DNA from 3 places in the Nocardia sp. XZ_19_369 genome. Region 3 is predicted to be linked to each of the others. Evidence: riboswitches for the same ligand, from Rfam matches in the RefSeq annotation. Region 3 holds a riboswitch; each other region holds the start of a gene.

Region 1 (2,259 bases), on a different contig from region 3:
CTGTCGAATTCCTCATCAAGGAACCACATTTGGTCCCGCAACTCGACTGAGGAATAACTGGGGAGCGGGAAAGTGCTGTTTTCGATCGGCGCACCGGGGAATTCCGAACGGGTGAGGATTTATGCCGATCGGGCTTCCGTCGCCGCCCGTCAATTGGTCACGGATCTGCTGGTGGTGGCCTGGGTCTACTTCTCGGTCATGGCCGCGCTTTGGGTGCACGATCTGGTGCAGAAGCTCGGCGTGCCCGGCCAGAAGCTGGAGGGCGCGGGCGGCGGCATGGCCGACAGCCTCGGTGATGTCGGCCGCAAGGTCGGCCGGGTGCCGATGGTGGGCGACGATCTCACCTCCCCCTTCGAGCGCGCGTCCGCGGCGGCGCGGTCCATGGCGGAGGCCGGCAGCGACCAGCAGGCGGTGGTCAACGATCTCGCCATGGCGCTCGCCATAGGATTACTGATCGTCCCGCTCGGACTGGTGCTGTTCGTCTGGCTGCCGCTGCGGGTGCGCTGGATGCGCAGGGCCGCAACAGCAGCCCGCCTGCGCGCCGTCCCCGGCGGACGCGATCTGCTCGCCCTGCGCGCCCTCGCCAATCAGCCGCTGCGCAAGCTGGACCGGATCGACTCGGACGTGGTCGACGCTTGGCGGCGCGGCGACGACGCCACGGTGCGCCGGCTCGCCGCGCTCGAACTGCGCGGCCTCGGCCTGCTCGGCGGCTGACCTGCCACGACGTTCCGCATCGCCGGGTGAAATCCTTCCATCCGGATTCATAACTCAGTGCGATTCTAAAGCGTGACAACGCTTCTGGCGGGCGGCACGCTTACCTCAGGTCAAGAGTGCCAGCGTCAAGTCCCCGGCTAGCTGGCCGGCAACCCTCCAACCGCGGCGGGGTGCCCCGGGTCAAGACCAGGCCGAGCCGCGTCAAGCGGTCCGGGCAAGCGCGGGCTCCGTCGGTGTGCTGGAGCCCTCTCGAGAGACGGGGGTCGACTCATGTCCGAAACGCCCTCCCCTCTCGTGCCTGGGCCTGTGCCCGGTCCATCGAGCGACAACTAGAGGGGAACGACATGACCACGGCCACGCCAACTCTCGGAAACCGCGTGCTGGACACCACCAGGCAGGGATTCGACCACGAATCGCTGACCGCACTGCTGAACGGCGACGTGCACGCGGTGCGACTGGCCGGCTTCGTCCGGCCGGACGCGCTCGACCACCTGCGCCACGCCTTCGTCGGCAGGCAGGACCATGGCCCGCTGGCAACCGACCCGCAGTTCCGCCGGATCGGGCACGCGTTCTCGGAGACGAGCACCGACGCCGGGCGCGGACGGTACTTCGACGAGGCGCGCGACAATATCGATCGGCTGCGCGATATCGCCTCGCCGTATTCGTACCCCGCGGACGACCTGCGGCTGCTGCTCGACGAGATCTGGCCGGCCGGGGCGAGTTTGCTGCGGCGCAATGGGCAGGCCTTCTTCGCCGGTGTTGCGCGCTATCAGCTGGCGGGGGTGGATCTGGAGCCACACACCGACAATGTCGGCCGCAACCTGCCGTCGGACTTCGATATTCGGATCACTCGGCAGCTGTCGGTCAATGTCTATTTGGACGTGCCGGAGCGCGGCGGCGAATTACAGATCTGGGACGACTATCCCGACGAGCGCGAATATCGAGACCGATCCGGCGACCGCGTGTACGGCATCGACCGCGCCGCGGTCGGCGATCCCGCGCTGGTCATCACACCGCGCGTGGGCGATGCGATCTTCATCGATCCGCGCCGGGTGCACGCGGTCGCGCCCTCCCAGGACCGCCCCCGCATCACCATCGGCCTCTTCATCGGGGTCACCGATCCGGCCGAGTCGCTGAAGGTGTGGAGCTGATGACCACGACTACGCTGCTCTCCGCGTCGCACAAGGCCGCCTACGACCTACGCTCGGACGGCATCACCACCGACGGTCGCTCCACCGTCCTGCTGGTCAGCGTCGGCGCGGACTATCACGAGGGCGAAAAACTCGCCGCGACCATCGATTTGATCAATCGCTCGAACTTCGGGCGCTGCGCGATCGCCGTCGCGGACACCTTGCAACGCCACAACCTCAGCGGCGGCACCGACAGAGACCGGCACGCCCGTGCCCGCATCGCCGGCGACCAGTGGATCGCCCGCAACCAGGGCTACCTGGACCAGATCGACTGCCCGACAAACATTCTGCGCTGGGACTTCGCGCTGTCCCATCCCCGCTACGGCGATCTCTACGACGCCATCGAGCACGCCTA
Region 2 (2,259 bases), on a different contig from region 3:
TTGCCGTCGCTGATGCCGAGATCGTGCTGCGCGAACGGCAGCGAGATGGTCACGATGGTCGCGTCGAGAACCACCATGAGCTGGGCCAACGCGATCACCGCGAGAGCAAACCAGCGGGCGGAACCGCCTTGTTTTGTCACCGTGGACTCCTCATCTTTGGACACTGTGCGGCTATCCTGGCATCAGACGACATTTGGCGTCAAGCGAAAAATGTCGCAATCCGACATTTGGCGGTTAAAGACACGAAACCACTAGGTTGCGATAGGGTGTGAACATGCTCGAGTCACCGACGCCGACGAGCGCGCGTACCGCGGCGGAGACCCCCGCCAGCGCAGGGCCGAACGCCCATCCCGGCCTGCGGGAGCGCAAGAAGCAGAAGACCCGGTTGCGCATCATCGAGGTCGCGCTGGAGCTTTGCGACGCACAGGGATTCGACGCGACGACGGTCGAACAGATCGCCAACGCCGCCGACGTCTCGCCGCGCACGATCAACCGATACTTCGACAGCAAAGAGGACATCGTCCTCGGTCCGATCCAGGACTTCGGCGAGACGGTCGCGGAGACCTTGCGCACACTCCCCGTCACCGGCAACGAGCTGGAGTCGATCCGCGAGGCGTTTCTGCTGGTGATCGACCACGCCGCGAGCGAGTCCGCCGAGGGACCGGTCTCGTTCCGGCAGTTCCAGCAGATGCAGCGGATCATGCGCAGCAGCCCGGCGGTCAGCGCGCGCAGCCTCGAGCACGCCGACAGCAAGAACGTCGCGATCGCCGCGGTGGTCGCCGAACGACTCGACAGCACCCCCGACGCGCTGCCGGTGCGGCTGATCCTCGGCGCCTGGCAGCTCATCGGTCACCTGGCGATGGAGTGCGGTGAGAGCATGTTCGACTACGACAATCCGCAGGCAGCGGCCGCGGCCGGCCGCGACTCCTTCACCACGGCCTTCGACGAGTTCACCCGGGTGTGCGGCGCCGCGCGACCCGGCGCGACCCGCTGAGTTCGGCTCCGGATTTCGGTCGCCGATCGGGCGCCGGTTATGATGCCGTCAGGTCATGAGTGCCAGCGCGAAGCCCCGGCTTGCTGGACGGCAACCCTCCAGCAGCGGTGGGGTGCTCCGGGTGATGACCGGGCTCTCGAAGGTCGAGAGCAAGCGCGCTTTCCAGGAGGTTCCCGAAATGTGTTGTTGTACTTCGCCGTTGACCCGATAACCCGTTAGTTCTGGCGAACAACCTTTTCTTTGGAGCAAAGCTCATGAGTGATTCCACCGTGCCCGCGGCCGACGTCGACCCGACCGCGCAGTGGTCTTTCGAGACCAAACAGGTGCACGCGGGACAGGCCCCCGACAGCACCACCGGCGCCAGGGCCCTGCCCATCTACCAGACCACCTCCTACGCCTTCCGCGATACCGAGCACGCCGCCGCGCTGTTCGGGCTCGCCGAGCCGGGCAACATCTACACCCGGATCATGAACCCCACCCAGGACGTGGTGGAGCAGCGCGTCGCCGCGCTCGAAGGCGGTGTCGCCGCACTGCTGCTGGCCTCCGGACAAGCCGCGGAGACGTTCGCCATCCTGAACCTGGCCTCGGCCGGCGACCACATCGTGTCCAGCCCGCACCTCTACGGCGGCACCTACAACCTCTTCCACTACTCGCTGCCCAAGCTCGGCATCGAGGTGTCCTTCGTCGAGGACCCCGATGACCTGGACCAGTGGCGCGCGGCGATCCGGCCGAACACCAAGGCGTTCTACGGCGAGACCATCGCCAACCCGAGCAGCGCCATCTTCGACATTCCCGGTATCGCCGCCGTCGCGCACCAGGCCGGGCTGCCGCTGATCGTCGACAACACGGTGGCCACGCCGTACCTGATCCAGCCGCTGGCGCACGGGGCCGACATCGTCGTGCACTCGGCGACCAAGTACCTCGGCGGGCACGGCGCCGCGGTGGCGGGCGTGATCGTCGACGGCGGCACCTTCGACTGGACGGTGACCGACGCGCAGGGTCAGCCGCGCTTCCCCGGCTTCACCACCCCGGACCCCAGCTACCACGGTGCGGTGTTCGCCGATCTCGGCGCGCCCGCGTTCGCGCTCAAGGCGCGCGTGCAACTGCTGCGCGACCTCGGCTCGGCGGTCTCGCCGTTCAACGCGTTCCTGATCAGCCAGGGCATCGAGACGCTGAGCCTGCGCATCGAGCGGCACGTCGCCAACGCCAAGGCGGTGGCCGAATTCCTGAGCACGCACCCGGACGTCGAAAAGGTCATCTACGCC
Region 3 (2,259 bases):
CGGCCGATGGAGCAGGGGCGGTAACAGGCGGCACCACAGCTGCGGCGGGCAGCACCGGAGCCGCGGCAGGCGAAACTGCGGCCGCGACAGGTGGGACCGGTGCGGCAGCGGGCGGGACCGAGGCCGCGGCGGGCGGAACTGCGGCTGCGACGGATGGAACCGGCGCTGCGGCGGGTGGCGTCGCGCCTGCGGTCGGTGCGGCGAGCGCCAGCGCGACCGAGCAGCTCGCGACGGCGGACAGTATGGTCGAACGGCGCGGTACAGCCACGGAGACCTCCCTCATCATCGACGCGATCGAAGGCTGACGGTACTCCCGCAAACGCCGTGAACAGGCGATATAGGTGCGGGCAAGCCATCGGCGTGTCCCTACCGGCGCACCGCCGCAGCACCCCCGATATCCGGCCCGCGGCGAGGTTTACGCTCACGGTGATTAGTTCCCTTGTCCCAGGGTTCGCCTGCTGGGCATGATAATTCGGCCCGCCCCTGACATCAGCCGGTGTCCGGATCGGCGACAACCATCCAGAGCGACCGAGAGACCTGGCTCGTCGACGTCGCAGCAACCCCCCGGTTCACCGGGTGCGGGTGCTTCCGCCGGGACCGATGGAGGAACCGAAGTGATCATTTCCGCTGCCCACGGCACCCGGTGGGGCCGTCGCCACATCGATCAGTGCAAGGTGACGTCCGCGAGCTGTCGGGGCTGACCCGCAGCCAGTCTGTGCACCCGTCGCTGGCCGGGTGATGTGACCGCGGCCCGATGTGGTGCGGTCTCGTTCGTTCTTCCGAAGGACCTCGACATGAGTGCGTCCGCCACCGCCGTGCCCGGCGACACCGACGCCGGCGACGACCCGGTCGCCACTACGACTCACCTGCCCGGTGCCGATGATGCCGCACCCACCGTGGCCAAGACACGGCACCCGTGGCGGTGGGTGGTCAGTGCGATCGCGCTCATCCTGCTCGCACAGTTCGTCCACGGTCTGGTCACCAATCCCGGCTGGGATTGGCCGACCTTCGCGCAGTACATCACCGCGAAGTCGGTGCTCGCCGCGCTGAAGGTGACTTTGGAACTCACCGCGTGGGGTACCGCTCTCGGCTTCCTGCTCGGCACCGCGCTGGCCATCGCGCGACTGTCCGGCAACCCGGTGTTGCGGGTGATCTCGTGGTGCTACATCTGGGCGTTCCGCTCGATTCCGCTCATCGTGCAACTGCTGTTCTGGTTCAACATCGCCTACCTGTACAACACGCTGTCGGTCGGCATTCCGTTCGGTCCCGCGTTTTTCACCTTCGAGGTGAACGGCGTGATCAGCGGGTTCACCGCGGCGGTGATCGGTCTCGCGCTGCATCAGGCGGCGTATTCTGCCGAGATCATCCGGGCGGGCATCATCTCCGTTGACGCCGGTCAGCTGGAAGCCGCTGCCGCGCTGGGCATTCCACGGGTGCGCCAGTTCCGCACCATTGTGGTTCCGCAGGCGATGCGGTCGATTCTGCCCAATGCGACCAACGAGGTGATCAGCCTGTTCAAGGGCACCTCGATCGTGTCCGTGATGGCGATCGCGGAGCTCTTCTACCAGGTCCAGGTGATCTACGGACGCAACGGGCGGGTGGTGCCGCTGCTGCTGGTGGCCACCGCCTGGTACATCGTCCTCACCACCATTCTCTCGGTGGCGCAGTACTACATCGAACGGCACTACGCCAAGGGCACGCAACGCACGCCACCGCCATCACCGGTGCACCGGGCCTGGCAGAAGCTGCGCGAGGTCGCCGAATCCGGCGCCACCGCACCGCGCGGAGCCACCCGATGACCGCCGCGCCCGCCGTCGAGGTCCGCGGCGTCCGCAAATCGTATGGCGCGCAGGAAGTCCTGCGCGGGGTCGACCTGACGGTGCGCTCGGGTGAAGTGGTGACGGTGATCGGCCCATCCGGTTCCGGCAAGTCCACCTTGCTCCGCGTGCTCAATCATCTGGAGGCGCTGGACGCGGGCACGGTGCGCATCGACGGCGAGCTGATCGGATATCGGCTGCGCCGCAACACCTTGCACGCGCTGCCCGACCGCGAGGTGCGCAAGCAGCGCTCCCGCATCGGGTTCGTCTTCCAGAACTTCAATCTCTTCCCGCATCTGACGGTGCTCGACAATGTCACGCTCGCACCGCTTTCCGCGCAACGCCGCGACCGCAAGGAGGTCGAGGCGGAGGCCCGAATCCTGCTGGAACGAGTGGGCATCGGCGAGCTGGCCGACGCCTACCCGCGCAGGCTGTCCGGTGG

Evidence for each region. Region 3 has a riboswitch for S-adenosylmethionine ahead of IBX18_RS20430 (amino acid ABC transporter permease). Riboswitches for the same ligand answer to the same signal wherever they lie in the genome.
Region 1: another riboswitch for S-adenosylmethionine. It lies ahead of IBX18_RS08790 (2OG-Fe(II) oxygenase); the one in region 3 lies ahead of IBX18_RS20430 (amino acid ABC transporter permease).
Region 2: another riboswitch for S-adenosylmethionine. It lies ahead of IBX18_RS14405 (bifunctional o-acetylhomoserine/o-acetylserine sulfhydrylase); the one in region 3 lies ahead of IBX18_RS20430 (amino acid ABC transporter permease).

The regions. Positions count from the first base shown of each region.
Region 1 covers NZ_JACVED010000002.1:614,303-616,561, reverse strand. Annotated here, with positions in the region: gene IBX18_RS08795 (hypothetical protein) at 112-714, shown strand; SAM riboswitch class IV at 823-941, shown strand; gene IBX18_RS08790 (2OG-Fe(II) oxygenase) at 1,059-1,865, shown strand; gene IBX18_RS08785 (tRNA-dependent cyclodipeptide synthase) at 1,865-2,259, shown strand, end outside.
Region 2 covers NZ_JACVED010000003.1:650,996-653,254, reverse strand. Annotated here, with positions in the region: gene IBX18_RS14415 (MFS transporter) at 1-140, opposite strand, end outside; gene IBX18_RS14410 (TetR family transcriptional regulator) at 275-994, shown strand; SAM riboswitch class IV at 1,046-1,156, shown strand; gene IBX18_RS14405 (bifunctional o-acetylhomoserine/o-acetylserine sulfhydrylase) at 1,249-2,259, shown strand, end outside.
Region 3 covers NZ_JACVED010000005.1:329,939-332,197, reverse strand. Annotated here, with positions in the region: gene IBX18_RS20435 (hypothetical protein) at 1-268, opposite strand, end outside; SAM riboswitch class I at 513-607, shown strand; gene IBX18_RS20430 (amino acid ABC transporter permease) at 867-1,799, shown strand; gene IBX18_RS20425 (amino acid ABC transporter ATP-binding protein) at 1,796-2,259, shown strand, end outside.